DNA from 3 places in the Amycolatopsis albidoflavus genome. Region 1 is predicted to be linked to each of the others. Evidence: riboswitches for the same ligand, from Rfam matches in the RefSeq annotation. Region 1 holds a riboswitch; each other region holds the start of a gene.
The links. A riboswitch is a leader RNA that binds a small molecule or an ion and turns the genes downstream of it on or off. The one in region 1 is predicted to bind S-adenosylmethionine.

Region 1 (4,034 bases):
AGGCCGATCGCCCAGCCGACCGAGCGCAGCCTGCGCGAGATCCACACGATGGCGATCACGACGCCGGTCGCGACCAGCGCGAGCACCCAGGTCATGCCGGTCGCCATCGAGAACGCGGCACCCGGATTGCGGATGACCTGCAGGTAGATCAGCCCGCCGAGGATCGGCTTGGGCTCTTTGCCCTCGAGATTGGCGACCACGAGGTTCTTCGTGAGCAGGTCGATCGCCCACAGCAGCGCCGCGACCGCGAACACCACCCAGACCCGCCGTTTGGGCAGCGGCGCGCTTTCCTCGGCAGCCCCCTGCTCAGGCGGTTCCGCAGACGGCTCGACCTCGGATTCGGACGGCGAAGGATCGGTGCTCACACCCCCATTGTCCACAACCGCGCCCAACCAGGTCACAGCGGCAGTCCCGGACCCAAATTCAGTCGTCTCGCCGCGCCCCTCCCCGCCATCCTCACTGCATGCCCGCCGAGATCCCCGCCCCCGCCGTAGCCGCCGCCTGGATCGCCCTGGACCTCTCCCCCACGAACGACCTCCCCCTGTGGGCAGCCCACTGGCTAGCCGAGGGAGAGGACGGCGAACACCTACGCCACCTGGCAGGCCTCTCCCACACCGAACCGCGGGAAATCCACGACGTGCAACAGTCCGCCCTAGCCGACTGCCACACCCCCATCCCCACCCCAGCCGACGCAGCCCAAACAGCCTTCACCCACCTGGCCCAACTGCTCCTGAACGGCCACCTAACCGAACGCGCCCTGCTGAACGACCTGCACACCATCATCGTCCGCACCAACTACTCCGACAGCGTCGTCAACCTGCCGCTAGCGCAAGCCTGGATGCTGGACGAAGAATGGGACCAGCCCTGGGGCCGCCCGGAAGAGCAAATCAAAGAAGCAATCCACTCAGCCTGCAACGCCCAACTAGCCCACCCCTAGACCCGGCAACCCCAACTCGACCACACCCAGCCCAGCAAACCCAACTTGCCAACACCCAGCCGGGCAAACCCAACTTGCCCACCACGCGGGATCGCGCCGGCGTTTGGGGGCTGCCCGGCGTGACAGGCCGAAGGCCCCTCACGCCGGGCAGCCCCCAAACGCCGGCTTAAAAGCGATCCCGCCCGCGGCGGCGGAGCCGACGCCAAAAACACAGCTTGGTGAGCAACCCCCGAAACCCGGCCCCACCACCCCGGCACCCGCAAACCGGCACCCGCAAACCGGCCTAATCAAACACAAAACCCCGGCAACTCCCGAGTATCCCCCACCGGCGCCCACCGCCCGTCAACCTTCGCGTACTCCCACCGAGCTCCCCGAGCCACGATCTGCCGCAAAGCCAGCACCAACCGGTCCACGTGCTCCTCGGTACTCCCCAACCCGAGACTCACCCGAACCGCCTGCTGCCCCTCGCCGCCGGCCTCGCGAATCAACCGCCGAGCAGCCACATGAGCGCAGAACGCCCCGTCCCGCACCCCAATCCCGTACTCAGCCGACAACACCGCCGCCAGCCACCCAGGCTCAAACCCGTCGACAACAAAACTCACCGTGCCAACCCGATCCACCGGCGCGTCAAAGAACCGCAACTCGGCACACCCAGGCAGCCCGGCCAGCCCCTTGCGCAACCGCTCCAGCAATGCAGCCTCATGCGCCCCGATGGCCTCCCACTGCGCCGCCAACTGCTCGCAAGCCACCCCCAACGCATACACCCCAACGGTATTAGGCGACCCAGCCTCGTGCCGCTCCTCGCCGCTGTTCCACACGACAGCTTCCTCAGTCACCAGCTTGGTCGCCCCACCACCGGCCAGATACGGCTCAGCAGCCCGCAACCAGTCACTGCGCCCGACCAACGCCCCAGCCCCGAACGGCGCGTACAGCTTGTGCCCGGACAACGCCACGTAGTCGACATCCAACTCCCGCAACGAAATCCGCCGATGCGGAGCCAACTGCGCGGCGTCAAGAGCCACCCGAGCCCCATGCTTCCGAGCCACCGCGGCAATCTCCGCCACCGGCAACAACTCACCAGTCACATTCGACGCCCCAGCGACAACCACCAACCGAGGCCCCTGCGGACATTCCGCCAGGGCTTCGTCCACAACGGACACCGCAGCAAGCCGAGTGCGCGGCAACTGCACCCGCCGGACATTCGGCCCGCGCCAAGGCAGCAACGCCGCATGGTGCTCACTGTCGAAAACAACCACAGAAGTCTTACGCGGCAACGCTTTCGCCAGCAGATTGAACGCATCAGTCGTATTGCGAGTGAAGATCACCGAATCCCCACTACGAGCGTCCACAAACCGACGCAACACACCACGAGTCCGCTCGTACAACCGCGTAGAAACCTGCGAAGCGAACCCAGCACCACGATGCACGCTGGCATACCAGGGAAGAAACTCGTCCACCGCCGACCGGACCGCGTCCAGACAAGGCGCGCTGGCCGCGTGATCAAGATTGGCGTAACCGATGTCGCCGCCCGTCACCAACGGCACCCGCAGCGACGCACCGGCCACAGGGGGAACGGCAGGAACAACAGTTTCCGTGGACCGGTCGAGTGCGAGAGTCATGACGGCGCCTCCTCGGCGTTCCGGGGGACCCCCGGCGAGGGGCCCGCGCTTGCCCGTCGCGCTGCGCGACCGGCCTGGTCCTCACCCGGGGCACCCCACCGCGGTAGGAGGGTTGCCGGCCAGCAAGCCGGGGCTTCGCGCTGGCACTCATGACCTGAAACCGACGATAGCGGACAACCGGCGAAAGAAACCAGCCCCGTCTCGTGATCTGAGACAGCGGTCACAAGCAGTGTCCACAAAGGACAGAAGGATCAGGCCCCGGATTCCCCGTGCCAGCGGGCGAGGCGGCCAGCCCGGTCGACCGCCCGGATCCGCCGTTCGGTCGCGTCGCGGTCGGCGGCGGTCGTGACCACCAGAAGCTGGTCTTCGACCTGCAACCGGCTCGTTTTCTGCGGCGTGAAGCCCGTACCGCCGCGCACCACGAGACTGACCGTCGCACCGGCGGGCAGCCGCAGCTCCGACAGGTACACGCCGTGCAGCTTCGAGCCCTTCTGGATGCGCACTTGCAGCAGTTCCGCGCCGAGTTCGTCGAGCGGCGCGGAGTCGACCTCGATCTCGTGCGCCTGCGCCGCCTTCGTGAGCCCGAGGATCCGCGCAAGCGGGCTGAGCGTCGCGCCTTGCAGCACGGTGAGCACGATGACGAGCACGAAAACCGCGTCCACGAGCCGTTGCGCGCCGGGCACGCCTTCGGACAGCGGGATCATCGCGAGCACGATCGGCACCGCGCCGCGAAGGCCGGCCCAGGACAGGAACGCCTGATCTCGCCAGGGCAATTGGAACGGCAGCAGCGACAGGACCACCGACAGCGGCCGGGCGAGCAGCAGCACCACCGCGCCCGCGACGAGGCCCGGAATCAGCGCTTCGAGCAGCCGGGTCGGCGACGCGAAAAGGCCGAGCAGCACGAACAAGCCGATCTGCGCGAGCCAGCCGAGCCCTTCGGCGAACGACAGGGTGTCCGACCGGTGCGGCAGCTTGGAGTTCCCCAGCACCAGGCCGGCGACGTAGGTGGCGAGCAGGCCGGACGCGTGCGCGAGCTGCCCCGAGGAGTACGCGAGCACGCACACCGCCACCGTGGCGAGCGGATACAGACCGGTGGCCGGGAGCGCGGCCCGGCGCAGCGCCTGCGCGCCCAGCCAGCCGAAGGCGAGGCCGAGCACGAGACCGGTGAGCAGCTCGTAGACCACCAGCAGCGGCAGCGACCAGTCGACCGCCTCGCCGGACGCGAGCACGACGACCGCGATGTAGGCGGGCGCGTCGTTGATGCCGGATTCCAGTTCCAGCGCGCCGACGAGCCGTTTGCCGACCCCGGCGGTGCGCAGCACGGAGAACACCGCCGCGGCGTCGGTGGACGCGAGGACCGCACCCCACAGCAGGGCGAGCCGCCAGTCGAGGCCGAGCAGCCAGTGCAGAGCCGCGCCGGTGACCGCGATGCTGATCACCACGGCCACTGTGGACAGCAGGATTCCGGGCCCCAGCGA
Region 2 (4,034 bases), on a different contig from region 1:
GTGCGCTCCCCCTCGCCGTACACCTCAAGCCCAGGCTCGTCGGCGGCCGCGACGGTCACCTCGTCGGTGAGCGAAAGCGCCTGGAAGACAGTGACCAGCTCGTGAAACCCGTCCGCCCGCAGGTCCCCCACGGCCAGGTGCAGGTTGACCTTGGCCGGGACCCGGACGGTGACTGGAGGCGGAACGACTGCGAGCACCCGTCCAGCCTACGTGGCACCGCCCCGCCAAGGCTCACCAGGAGAAAAACCCGCCCAGATTTCACGACGGACTTCAGGACACCCGTCCCAACAGTCCGGACACCCGCCCCAAAAAACTGGCCCCGGTGACAACTCCGCGACGGCGAATGCCACACCCGCAAACGCCGCACCCTTCCCCCGCGCCACCCCCACAGACCTCCGGACCGCGCCCGCGCAGATCATCCCCACGCCGCAGATCGCGTTGGCAGCAGCGGTGACGGTGGCGGTGACGGTGGCGAAAAATCAACCACCTCACAAAAACCCTCAATGCGGACCTGGACCACAACGCGGGATCGCGCCGACGTTTGGGGGCTGCCCGGCGTGACAGGCCGAAGGCCCCTCACGCCGGGCAGCCCCCAAACGTCGGCTTAAAAGCGATCCCGCCCGCGACGGCGGAGCCGGCGCCAAAAACACAGCTGGTGACCTGCCCCACCAACCCAACCACCACGGGCCGCCCCATACCCGGAGCGGCCCGCGAACGCCTTACGTCAAACCAAAACCTCAAGCCGCCACAACACTCTGCGGCCCACGAACCACCTGACTAACAAACGCCCCCCGATCAGAAATCCACGACAGCGCAGCCTCAGCCCGCTCCCCGCGCACCCCCAACCGGAACCGAGCGATCGGCGTATCCCCAATACGAGTGAGGCCACCCCCAATAGTGGCAAGTTCGACATCGAAGCGACTAGCCGCCTCAGGCAGCAACGCACCCACCGACGCAAACCCGATCAGCACGACGTCGACCGCGCGGTCGTACTTCGCGGACTGGGTGCGCGAGGTCTCGATCGACGGCAGCACCGCCTGCGCGGTCCAGCTGTCCGGCGTCGAGATCAGGTCGAGCACCGTGCCGCGTTCGACGATCGCGCCGTTGTCGAGCACCGCGACGTCGTCGCAGACCCGGCGGACGACGTCGGCGTCCGGCGTGGTGACGACGACCGTCACGCCCAGTTCGGCGCGCGCCCGGTCGAGCACGGCGAGCACCGCGCCGGCGTCTTCCGCCGAAACCCCGGCGGTCGGGTCGTCGGCGAGCAGCACGGCCGGTCCGGCGGCGAGCGCCTTGGCGACCGCGACCCGGCGGAGCTGGCCGTCGGTGAGTTCTTCCGGCTTTTGCGCGGCGCGCGGGGTGAGGCCGACCAGGTCGAGCAGCGAGCCGACGCGGCTGCGCCGCTGCGGGCCGTCGACGCCGAGCTGTTCCAGCGGGCTGGCGATGTTGCCCGCGATGGTGCGCTCGGCGAGCAGCTCCGATTTGGTCCCGACGACACCGAGCTGGCGGCGGATCTCCCGCAGCCGCTTGCCGTCCAGCGTCGCGGTGTTGAGGCCGTCGAGCCGCACGACGCCGCGGTCGGGGCGCTCCTGCAGCGCGATGCAACGGGCGAGGGTCGACTTGCCGGAGCCGGACGGACCCACGATCCCGAACAGCGAGCCGGCTTGCACGTCAACGCTCACGTCGCGCAGCGCGGCGACACGATTTCCGTGGAAGGGAAAGGACTTGGACACGTTTTCGACAGTGATCACGAAAGGGCTCCAGGCATACGAGGCGCGGCGCCGGATCCGGGCGCGCCAAGGCGTCATCGAATTACCGTCCACAGTGGACGGCGCAAGAAACTGCGGGAAAAACGATCAGGCGATGACCATGGAGCGTTGACACGCACATACCGAGCGGCGACCTTCGTCGACTACGCGCCGGCGGGTCAGCAGGAGCGGGCGGGTGACCCTCTTCATCGAAAACAGCCTCCATCGGTCCTGGCGGTAGCACCTGCCCTGCGGAGGGTGGTTGCTGCGACTTCGGCGAGCCAGGTCTCTCAGTCGCTCGGGATGGACGCTTTCGAGTAAAGCCGATCCCATTGGCTGAACGCAAGCGCGTTGGTGCAGATCACACGTCTGGTGGTGCCCGCATATCGGAACACGGCGTCCAAGACCCGGAAACCCGGAACCTCGGTCCCCGAACATTGCCCCGACCTGCGGAACCCTCGCTCCGGCGGCGGGCGGCGAACTAGTTCGTTCCACTGTGGACGATCAAGAATCTTTGTGGAACAAGAGTTTTCCCGTTGTCAAGTGACCGGTGGCCGCGGGCTTCGAGGCCGGGGGCCGCGGGCCCGCGACCGGGTCGAGATAGGTCAGCGGAGCGAAGCACCTCGAACCGGCGTCGCTGAACAATCCGGTCCGGGGAGCAATCAAGCTCCCCCGAATGCCATGGCCTTGACGAGCCGCCCGTCACAGGTAACCGGCCATCTCAGCCGCCATCGCGCGATGACCGAGAGTAGCTACGAGACCTCGGAATGATCCACGATCAGCGACGACGCGAGATCATCAGGCCACGCACCGAAATCGAAGCCCCGCTCCCGGAATACCCGCCACGCCGCCGCAGTTGGACGTCACAAGCGAGCGCCGTGGGAGGGGGTCAGTTTCCGGCAGCCGCGATCCGCGCGAACGCGTGCACGTCGAGCTGCTCCCCGCGCGTCTTCGGGTCGATCCCCGCTTCGGCGAGCAACTCACCGGCCCGCTCCGCGGAACCGGCCCACCCGGCGAGCGCGGCCCGCAAAGTCTTGCGCCGCTGCGAAAACGCCGCGTCGACCACCGCGAACAACCGCGCGCGATCCACCCCGGACACCGGGTCGGTCCGGGTGAACGACACCAGCGCGGAATCGACGTTCGGCACCGGCCAGAACACCGCGCGCGGCACGGCGGCGACTTTGCGCGCCGGTCCGTACCAAGCGAGCTTCACGCTCGGCACGCCGTAAGTCCGGCTGCCCGGCCCGGCCGCCATCCGATCGGCGACCTCGGTCTGGACCATCACGAGTCCGCTGCGCAGCGACGGCAACTCGGCCAGCAGGTGCAGCACCACCGGTACCGCGACGTTGTACGGCAGGTTCGCCACGATCGACACCGGCTCAGCCGGAAGATCGGCGGCCCGCACACGCAACGCGTCGGCACCGACGACGGTCAGCCGCTCCGCTGCCTCCGGGGCGCGCTCGGCGACGGTCTGCGGCAGGCGGGCGGCCAGCACCGGATCGATCTCCACGGCGACGACCTGAGCGCCGGCGGCGAGCAGGCCCAGCGTCAGCGACCCGAGACCGGGCCCGACCTCCAGCACGACGTCCCCCGGCCGCACGCCGCCGAGTTCGACGATGCGGCGGACCGTGTTGGGGTCGTGCACGAAGTTCTGCCCGAGCTTCTTCGTGGGCCGGACGTCGAGTTCGTCGGCCAGCCCGCGGATTTCGGCAGGCCCCAGCAGTTCCACCACCGCACGAGCCTACCCAGCGACGACGCAGCGGACGAAAACAGGCGGCCGGGAGCGCGAGGCTCCCGGCCGCCTGCCGGAAAATCAGAGAGTGCTCAGGCCTTGTAGCCGCAACCCCAGGCGCTGTAGCCGCCGCGCGCGTCGCGCACCTTCTCGGCGGTCGCGATCTGCTGCTCGCGGGTGGCCTTGTCGGCCGTCGGCGCGTACTGCGTGCCGCCGTAAGCCGCCCAGGTCTGCTTGTCGAACTGGAGGCCGCCGTAGTAGCCGTTGCCGGTGTTGATGGACCAGTTGCCGCCCGACTCGCACTGCGCGATGCGGTCCCACACGCCGGTGTCGCCGATGGCCGGGGCCGGCGGCTTCTTGGTGCCGACCTTGATGATCTTGGCCTTGGCCTCGACCAGGGTCTTCTCCGAGATCTGCTCGCGCGAGATCTCTTCGCCGTTCTTCTTGGTGACCTTGTAGGTCACGAGCTTCTTGCCCGGCGTGCCCGGGTCGTCGACGCTCTGCTGGCCCTGCAGCTGCGTCGGGTCGTCGACCTTCTGCACCTCGGGGTCGAT
Region 3 (4,034 bases), 440 kb from region 1:
CGAGCAGCCAAGTCCACTGTGGACGTTCGGGTTCGACGGCGAGCGCGACCGCGATCACCGGGAGCATCGCGACCGCGGAAACCGTGTAGTACAGCCAGACGAATCGCGGACCGCCGCCGGAAACCCGTTTGGCGGCGAGGTTCCACACGGCGTGCACGACCGCGGCGACGAGAACCATGGCGAGGGCAGTGGTGTTCATCCGGGACCCTTTCAGGTTTTCAGCGCATGCTGAAGACCGGGTCCTCCAGGCTTTTGTCCCGTCAGATGAACGGCAGGGCTCGGTGTCCCGCCGAAGGTGCCGCTCGGACCAGTCCCGCCCGCCCTCGTTGTCTTCGCGACCCGCTCTGCGGGACCACGGGCAGGCGACGGAACCCTAGGCACTACCGAAATCCACCGTAACGGAGACGCGGGCGGGATGCCGAACGGTTATCGGCTCCGGGGCCCGTTCCAGGGCCGCGAGCAGGGCTGTTAAGATTTTCGATTGTTGCCGTGCGGCATTCCGTCAGGGAGGAAACCCGGCAGTCCCTCGGGACTGATCCGGAGCCACGCGAACGCGGCAGCGACCTTCACCGAGTGAAAGAGGAACGCCTCCATGGCCAACATCAAGTCGCAGGTCAAGCGCATCGACACCAACGAGAAGGCGCGGCAGCGCAACCTGGCGATCCGGTCCTCGGTGAAGACCGCGATCCGCAAGTTCCGCGAGGCCGCCGAAGCCGGTGACAAGGACAAGGCCCTCGAACTGCAGCGCGACGCTGCTCGCAAGCTCGACAAGGCCGTCACCAAGGGCGTCATCCACGCCAACCAGGCCGCGAACAAGAAGTCGGCTCTCGCGAAGCGCGCGAACCAGCTCTGAGCGCAGTCTTTCCGGAAGGCCCGGCGGCTTCGGCTGCCGGGCCTTTTCCGTGTCCGGGAATCGCGGATTACCTTGCACCGATGACGGCTGACCGCACCTCTTAGCCAGCGGTCATCATGGCGTGCGGCGGAACCGAACGCCGCAGCCGGTCAGAGCCGCATTTCGCCGGAGCGTCAGCGGTCTCCCTTGGCCGCGACCACCTCGAGGACCGCGCGCTGCAGGGCGTAGTTCGCATCGGCCGCCGCACCTTTGACCTCGGCGTTCAGCCGCGCCACGACGCGCATCGCGGTCGCCAGGCCGTCCTGGCCCCAGCCGCGCGACTGGCCCTGCGCCTTGCGGATCTTCCACGGCGGCATGCCCAGTTCGCCCGCCATCTGGTTCGGGTTGCCGCGGCCGGCGGCGGACACGCGAGCGATCGTGCGGACCGCGTCAGCTAGCGCGTCGGCCACCAGGACGTGCGGAACGCCCAGCTGCATCGCCCACTGCAGCGACTCCATCGCAGCCGCCCGATCTCCCGCGACGGCCTTCTCCGCGACCGCGAAGCCGGTCACGTCGGCGCGTCCGGTGTGGTAGCGGCGGACCGCCTGCTCGTCGATGACTCCCCCGGTGTCGGCGACCAGCTGCGTCGCCGCCGAGGACAGTTCGCGCAGGTCCGAGCCGACCGAGTCGAGCAGCGCCAGCAGGCCCGCGCCGTCGATCTTGCCGCCCGCGCGCCGCACCTCGTTGCGGACGAACGCCTCCCGCTCGGCCGGCTTGGTGAGCTTCGGGCATTCGGTGATCTCCGCGCCCGCCTTTTTCAACGCGCCCGGCAGGGCCTTCGCGGCCTTGCTCCGCCCGCCGCCGCTGTGCACGACCACGAGGACGATGCCGTCGGCCGGCGCCTTCACGTACGCCAGGACGGCGTCGGACAGCTCCTGCGAGATGTCCTGCGCCGACTCCAGCACGATCACGCGCCCTTCGGCGAACAATGACGGGCTGACCAGCTCAGCCAGGACGGGCGGTGTGAGATCGGACACCCGCGTCCGCGTGAGGTCCGCCGTCGGGTCCGCGGCCTTGGCCGCGTCGAGGGAAGCTCGCACAGCCCGTTCGATGAGCAGTTCTTCCTCGCCCGTGACGAGGTGCAGCGGCGCGGGTGCGGTGGTCACCTCGTCATCCTCTCACCCGGCCGCCGGGCCGTCCGCCCCGGTGATGTGGGCCGCCTCCGTGGCACGAGCTGATCGGGATGTCGTACGGTGTAGCCGAGGACGCGCCCACCGGCGCTCCGACAACCGAATACCGCTCATCCAGAGGGGCAGAGGGAACGGCCCGACGAAGCCCCGGCAACCGGCGTACAGCCTGTCATCCCGCGATCGCGGGATAGCTGACGACCACGGTGCCAATTCCGGCCCGCTTCGGCGGGGCAGATGAGGAAAGGAACCTCGCGATGACTGCAGCCCTCAGCGCCACCTCCGCCAACAAGACGATCGACCTCGGTCCGGCCGTCGAACTGGTGTCGAAGGAAGAAGGGCACCGGCAGCCGCTCGCTCCGGAATTCGTCTCCGCCGAAGACTTCTCGCCGCTCGAGGTCGCCTACGACTTCGGCCGCGTCCGCCGCGAGGACATCGAGGCGGGCCCGCGCAACATCTGGCGTTACAAGAAACTCCTTCCCGTCCCCTCGACCGTCGAGGAGACCCCGAACACCGAACCCGGCTGTACCAGGCTCGTGCGCGCCGACCGGCTCGCGAAGGAGCTCGGCCTCAAGAGCGTGTGGGTCAAGGACGACACCGGCAACCCGACGCACTCGTTCAAGGACCGCGTGGTCGCCGTCGCGCTCGCGGCCGCGCGCGAGTTCGGCTTCGAGGTCCTCGCGTGTCCCTCGACCGGCAACCTGGCCAACGCGACCGCGGCCGCCGCGGCCCGCGCCGGCTGGCGGTCGGTCGTGCTGATCCCGAAGAACCTCGAGCGCGCGAAGATCCTCACCACCGCGGTCTACGACGGCGACCTGATCGCCGTCGACGGCAACTACGACGACGTGAACCGGCTCGCCACCGAACTGGCCGGCGAGCACCCGAAGTGGGCGTTCGTGAACGTCAACGTCCGCCCGTACTACTCCGAGGGCTCGAAGACGCTCGCCTACGAGGTCGCCGAGCAGCTCGGCTGGCGCATTCCCGAGCAGATCGTCGTGCCGATCGCCTCCGGTTCCCAGCTCACCAAGGTGGACAAGGGTTTCCGCGAGCTGGGCCAGCTCGGTCTCGTGGACGCCAGCCCGTACAAGGTGTTCGGCGCGCAGGCCACCGGTTGCTCGCCGGTCTCCACCGCGTACCGCAACGGCCACGACGTGGTCCAGCCGGTGAAGCCGGACACGATCGCCCGCTCGCTCGCGATCGGGAACCCGGCCGACGGTCCGTACGTGCTCGACGTGGTCAACCGCACCGGCGGCGCGATCGAGGACGTCACCGACGAAGAGGTGGTCGAAGGCATCCGGCTGCTCGCGCGCACCGAAGGCATCTTCACCGAGACCGCGGGCGGCGTCACCGTGGCGACCGCGAAGAAGCTCGTCGAAACCGGCAAGCTCGACCCGGACGCCGAAACCGTCCTCCTCATCACCGGTGACGGTCTGAAGACCCTCGACGCGGTCGAGAACCACATCGGCCCGAAGGCCACCGTGCCGCCGTCCGCCGCAGCCGTCGCCAAGGCGCTCGGCTACTGACCCGCCGGCCCGGGGTCCGCCGCCTTACCTCGGCGGACCCCGCGGCTCGCCTCGGCGCGCGACCGCCGGTCCGTTTCCCGCGGGCAGAACGGCGGTGTCGCCGTCGATATCGGTCCGGGTGACCAGCACTCCCATCGTGCCGAGAACGTCCACTGTGGACTTGCTCGGATGTCCGTACCCGTTGCCCGCGCCGACACTGATCAGCGCCGTGCGCGGCCGCACCGCCGCGAGGAACTGCGGCAGCGAATATCTCGAGCCGTGATGCGGCACCTTCAATACGTCAGCCCGCAAATCGACGCCCTCGGCGAGCAGGTCTGCTTGCGCGGCCAGTTCAACGTCTCCGGTCAGCAAGACCCGGCCAGCCGAGGTGTCGGCGCGCAGGACCACCGAACTGTTGTTGATCATCGTGCCGTCCTGCAACGCAGGTGACCGAGCAGTGGCGTAGCGCGGACCTAGCACGTCCAGTGACAATCCCGGCCATTCCAGGCGTTG

Region 2: another riboswitch for S-adenosylmethionine. It lies ahead of ABD156_RS28520 (methionine ABC transporter ATP-binding protein); the one in region 1 lies ahead of ABD156_RS36610 (aminotransferase class V-fold PLP-dependent enzyme).
Region 3: another riboswitch for S-adenosylmethionine. It lies ahead of thrC (threonine synthase); the one in region 1 lies ahead of ABD156_RS36610 (aminotransferase class V-fold PLP-dependent enzyme).

The regions. Positions count from the first base shown of each region.
Region 1 covers NZ_BAAAHV010000022.1:755,702-759,735, reverse strand. The annotation lists gene lspA (signal peptidase II) at 1-365, opposite strand, end outside; gene ABD156_RS36615 (hypothetical protein) at 464-937, shown strand; gene ABD156_RS36610 (aminotransferase class V-fold PLP-dependent enzyme) at 1,225-2,556, opposite strand; SAM riboswitch class IV at 2,597-2,711, opposite strand; gene ABD156_RS36605 (potassium/proton antiporter) at 2,808-4,034, opposite strand, start outside.
Region 2 covers NZ_BAAAHV010000017.1:205,912-209,945, forward strand. The annotation lists gene ABD156_RS28515 (4-(cytidine 5'-diphospho)-2-C-methyl-D-erythritol kinase) at 1-197, opposite strand, end outside; gene ABD156_RS28520 (methionine ABC transporter ATP-binding protein) at 738-1,751, opposite strand; SAM riboswitch class I at 1,968-2,058, opposite strand; gene rsmA (16S rRNA (adenine(1518)-N(6)/adenine(1519)-N(6))-dimethyltransferase RsmA) at 2,638-3,480, opposite strand; gene ABD156_RS28530 (resuscitation-promoting factor) at 3,573-4,034, opposite strand, start outside.
Region 3 covers NZ_BAAAHV010000022.1:318,245-322,278, reverse strand. The annotation lists gene ABD156_RS34605 (DMT family transporter) at 1-199, opposite strand, end outside; gene rpsT (30S ribosomal protein S20) at 593-853, shown strand; gene holA (DNA polymerase III subunit delta) at 1,027-1,998, opposite strand; SAM riboswitch class I at 2,130-2,263, shown strand; gene thrC (threonine synthase) at 2,277-3,542, shown strand; gene ABD156_RS34585 (ComEC/Rec2 family competence protein) at 3,567-4,034, opposite strand, start outside.